2 regions of the Dermacoccus sp. BD5 genome follow, and region 1 is predicted to be linked to the other one. Evidence: riboswitches for the same ligand, from Rfam matches in the RefSeq annotation. Region 1 holds a riboswitch; the other holds the start of a gene.
What was found. A riboswitch is a leader RNA that binds a small molecule or an ion and turns the genes downstream of it on or off. The one in region 1 is predicted to bind cyclic di-AMP.
Positions count from the first base shown of each region.

Region 1 (2,446 bases):
TGGCGCTCGCCGTCACCGTCATTCGCCGCGACTACCACTGACGCAGGATCGTCACGGCAGACCACCACGACCCCGCTCGAAGCACGCGCCACACGAAGAAGCGCCCTCCCCGTCACGATGACGGGGAGGGCGCTTCTCAGGTGGCCGCGCGGGCCGACCGATCAAATCGATCAGAGGCGACCGTAGGTCGAACCCGACAGCACCGGGTACAGGCCGGTGACGGTGCCCGGGTGGCGCGCCTCGTAGACCATGCCGTTGCCGGCATAGATCGCGACGTGGCCCGGCAGGAAGACGAGATCGCCGGGGCGCGGGTCGCTCACGGGCGTCGTCATCGCCTTGATGGCGCCCGACTGGTGCGGCAGCTGGATGCCGGCCTTCGCGAAGACCATCGCGACGTAACCGGAGCAGTCGGCACCGGAGGTCGACGATCCGCCGTAGACGTAGGGGATACCCGTCAGGCCCGCGGCGATGGAGACGACACCGGAGTTCGAACGCGAGGCGGAAGCCGTGTTCGTGGCCTTCCGCGCGCTCGAGGCGTAGGTCGGCGTGGCCGAGTGCGTCGTGGTGGCGTGACGCACCGTCGCGCGGTGCACGGGTGCCTGCTGGTGACGCGGCGTCTGGGCGACCGGGCGAGCCTGGGTGTGCTGCGAAACCGCCTGGCGAGCGTGCGTGCGATGCACGCGCTGGTGCGTCGCGGTAGCGCGGTGGGTGTTCGTCGACTGCGACGCGGCGCGGTGGGTGTTCGTCGACTGCGACGCGGCGCGGTGGGTGTTCGTCGACTGCGACGCGGCGCGGTGGGTGTTCGTCGACTGCGACGCGGCGCGCTGGGTGTTCGTCGACTGCGACGCGGCGCGCTGGGTGTTCGTCGACTGCGACGCGGCGCGCTGGGTGTTCGTCGACTGCGACGCGGCGCGCTGGGTGTTCGTCGACTGCGACGCGGCGCGGTGGGTGTTCGTCGACTGCGACGCGGCGCGGTGGGTGTTCGTCGACTGCGACGCGGCGCGGTGGGTGTTCGTCGACTGCGACGCGGCGCGGTGGGTGTTCGTCGACTGCGACGCGGCGGGCGCGGTGCGCTTCTTGACGACGATCGAGCGACGCTGCGCCGGCTCGGCGATCTTCGCCTTGCGCTCGGCCTTGACGGGCTTCACGGAGGCCGACGTCAGCGCACTGCGGGCCTGCGAGCGCGACACCTGCTTCAGCGCCTGCGACGTCGCGCGCGTCGACTTCTTCGCAGCGGCGGGCTTCGCGGCGGCCTTGGCGGCGGCCTTCGGGGCGACGACGAGCTTCTTGGCCGGCGTGACGGTCTTGAGCTCGAGGGGTGTCGTGGCGGCAGCGGCGGCCTCGTGAACGGCGCCCGACTCAGGGGCCGCACCGGCGCTCTGCGTGATGCCGAGACCAGCGACCAGACCACCGGAGACGGCGACGGTCGTGGTGAGCATGGCCAGGGTGCGCGTCTGCTTCACAGGACGCAGCGGGCCCGGCGTGTTCTTGATGGACAATGTGCAACCTCTCGAACGCCTGTGAGGTGAGCTGTCGGGTTCGGACCTGTTGCTCGGCCCGGCTCTCGGCGCTTCGTGCGTGCGACGCGAGCTTCACCCCGAGTTCTTGATCTGCGCTTCGCGGATCAGGAACGAAGAAGTGGGTCCCCCACCCCTGCCAGGTGGTGTAGCTGACATGACTCGCGCGCCGCAGGCAGGGCTCGGCGTGTCCGGCACGCGAGTGTTCGTTGTCGAACCAGGTAAGACGGTAACGAATCAGTCACGACGACGGTGAATCAGGAACCGGCGAGATAGGCGTCATTCCGGCGTCGAGCACCCGTCTCAGGCCCCGTTCGTCGCGCCACCAGCGGAGGTTCAGAATCCGTTACAGAGTGTGCTCGTGATGAACATCACATGCAACCTCAGGCCTGCTGACCCGTCACGGACACGAAGACGTGCGAGGCGATGTCCTCGGGCAGCGACACGGCGTCGTCAGGCCGATCGGCGACGGCCGCGTGGACGCGGTCGCCGTCAGCACGCACGTCGAGGGCCACCCCTGGGCTCAGCCCTACGCTCGTCAGCACCGCGAGAGACTCGGCGTCCGCCTGCGCGGGCTCGCCGATGCGGCGCACCACCACGCGCAGCGACTCGTTGGCGGCCACCTCGACGAGCGACTGCACGCCGTCACGGAAACCCTCCGGCGCCTCGCCCCAGCCGAGCTCGTCGAGCCCGGGAATCGGGTTGCCGTACGGGGACAGGCCCTTGTCGACGATGAGCTCGAGGATCTTGCGCTCGACGCGCTCGCTCATGACGTGCTCCCACCGGCACGCCTCGTCGTGGACGTACTCGAGCTCGAGGCCGATGACGTCGACGAGCAACCGCTCCGCGAGGCGATGCTTGCGCATGACGCGAGTCGCGAGCAGGCGCCCCTCGGGTGTCAGTTCGATGCGCCGGGAGTTCGCGACGTG
Region 1 covers NZ_JANJER010000007.1:73,023-75,468, forward strand. The annotation lists gene NQ706_RS07145 (hypothetical protein) at 1-22, opposite strand, end outside; gene NQ706_RS07150 (NlpC/P60 family protein) at 171-1,499, opposite strand; cyclic di-AMP (ydaO/yuaA leader) riboswitch at 1,503-1,715, opposite strand; gene NQ706_RS07155 (metal-dependent transcriptional regulator) at 1,901-2,446, opposite strand, start outside.

Region 2 (2,446 bases), on a different contig from region 1:
TCAGCTACGACTCGATCGGTTGCTCGATCTCGGTCGCGTCCGCGTCGATGCTCGCCGACAACCTCGTCGGGCACACGCTGCGCGAGGCGCAGGAGGTCTTCGGCGCGACGCGCAGCATGCTGACGAGCAAGGGCAAGGACGCCGGCGACGAAGAGGTCATCGGTGACGCGATCGCGCTCGCCGGGGTCTCGCAGTACCCGGCGCGCGTCAAGTGCGCGCTGCTGTCGTGGTCGGCCCTGCAGGATTCGCTCGGCAAGCTCGGCCTCGACCTCGCCGGGAGCGCCGCGAACAGCACGAACAGCGACACCACCGCCAGCAGCGACAAGGAGATCACGGCATGAGCGAGACAACCACCCCGCCCGTCGAGTCGGACGTCGAGGACGTCAAAGAGGCCCTGCGCGACGTCGTTGACCCCGAGCTCGGCATCAACGTCGTTGACCTCGGCCTCGTCTACGGCATCACCGTCGACGACTCCAAGCACGCCGTCATCGACATGACCCTGACGTCCGCGGCGTGCCCGCTGACCGACGTCATCGAGGAGCAGGTCGCGACGGCGCTCATGGACGTCGTCGCCGGCCACTCCCTCAACTGGGTCTGGATGCCGCCGTGGGGCCCGGACAAGATCACCGACGACGGCCGCGAGCAGCTTCGCGCCCTCGGATTCAACGTCTGAGCCACCGCTACCGTACGACGAAGCCCGCCACCTCGATGGAGGCGGCGGGCTTCGTCGCGCTGTGCGGCGTGCGTCAGGGTCGAACGGATCAGACGCGGCCGAAGCGGTAGGAGGAACCGGCGCGCGCGAGCTGCACACGAGAGCCGGGTCGCGGTGCGTGCCAGACCATGCCGTTGCCGGCGTAGACGGCCGCGTGGTAGGCGTAGCCACCGGAGGTGAGGAACGCAAGGTCACCCGGGCGAGCCGAAGCGCGCGAGACGCGGTACGAGGCACGGTACTGCTGGTTGGCGGTGCGGGGGATCGAGCGACCGACCTGGCGGTAGCTCCAGCTCGTCAGACCCGAGCAGTCGAAGCGCCACGGGCCGGCCGCACCGTAGACGTAGGGGGCGCCGCGTCGGGACGAGGCGCTGGAGACGACGCGGCGAGCGCTCGCCGAGGTGACGGAAGCGCTGGCGGACGAGGCGGCGCCGACCGAGACCGCGCCCAGCGCGGAGGTGGCGAGGGCGGTGCCGACGGCGACCTTGGACGTGTTGCCCAGGAACGAGCGGCGGGACATGTTCTTCATGTCGGATCTCTCCAGGAGCGCTTACGAGGCATGACCTGTCGGGTTCGAGATCCTAGATTCTCGGCCGGCCTGAGCCGGCTTCACCCCAAGAGCCACCAGGGTGGCTCGGATGCTGGGTGCACCGCTCCCGTCGCTCCGCGCAATGCGGTGATACCTGGCCTTCGTGACGGGACTCAGCGACGAAGCAGGGCCGCACCGACGTCGGTGCGACCCTGCAAGATTACCGTCGGCTCACGGTCGGAACAAATTGAGCGTGCAATCACTTTTCGTCAATTTTCCGACCCGTCCGAGCGTTTTCACGACCTCACTCGACGCTGTCGACGTTGAAGGTGTCACACGAGTTGAGGTCGCCCGTCTCGTAGCCGGTCATGAACCACTTCTGCCGAGCCTCCGACGAACCGTGCGTCCAGCTTTCCGGCGTGACGCGACCCTGGGCCTTCTGCTGGATGCGGTCGTCACCGACGGCCGACGCCGCCGACAGCGCTGACTTGATGTCGTGGTCGGTGACCGGCTTGAGCAGCGTGTTGCCGTTCCTGTCCTTCGACTCCGTCGCGTGGGCGACCCAGATGCCGGCGTAGCAGTCGGCCTGCAGTTCGGTACGCACCGAACCCGATTCGGCACCCTTCGGATCCTGCTGTGCGCGACCGAGCGCACCGAGCAGGTCCTGCACGTGGTGGCCGTACTCGTGGGCCACGACGTACTCCTTCGCCAGGGCGCCGCCATCGGCACCGTACTTGTTCGTCAGTTCTTGGAAGAAGGCGGCGTCGATGTAGACCTTGCGGTCGCTCGGGCAGTAGAACGGGCCCATCTGCGAGCTCGCCGTACCGCAGCCCGAGGACGTCTGCCCGCTGAAGATCACGGTCGGGACGTTCTCGTACTGCGTCCGGCCGTTCGTGAACTGCGGCAGCGCGGTGCCCCAGTAGTCCTGCACCGCGTTGACGGTGCCGACGATGCGGCAGGTGTCGTCACGGTTGGCGTCCGCACCCGTCTTGCACTGCTCGATCGCCTGCGCGACGGAGTCATTCGAACCCGACACGTCCTGCGTGTCCTGGGCGTAGCCGTTGAGGCCTGAGCCGTACGAACTGCCCGATGCGCCGGTGCTGCCGCCGCCCGAACTGTCCGACCCGCCGGTGAGGTTTCCGCCGAAAAGGGCGAAGATGAGCATGAGGATGAGACCTCCGATGCCGCCGACGACCGGGCCCCCGCCC
Region 2 covers NZ_JANJER010000003.1:48,307-50,752, reverse strand. The annotation lists gene sufU (Fe-S cluster assembly sulfur transfer protein SufU) at 1-341, shown strand, start outside; gene NQ706_RS03525 (metal-sulfur cluster assembly factor) at 338-673, shown strand; gene NQ706_RS03520 (C40 family peptidase) at 762-1,238, opposite strand; cyclic di-AMP (ydaO/yuaA leader) riboswitch at 1,242-1,427, opposite strand; gene NQ706_RS03515 (neutral zinc metallopeptidase) at 1,543-2,446, opposite strand, start outside.
Region 2: another riboswitch for cyclic di-AMP. It lies ahead of NQ706_RS03520 (C40 family peptidase); the one in region 1 lies ahead of NQ706_RS07150 (NlpC/P60 family protein).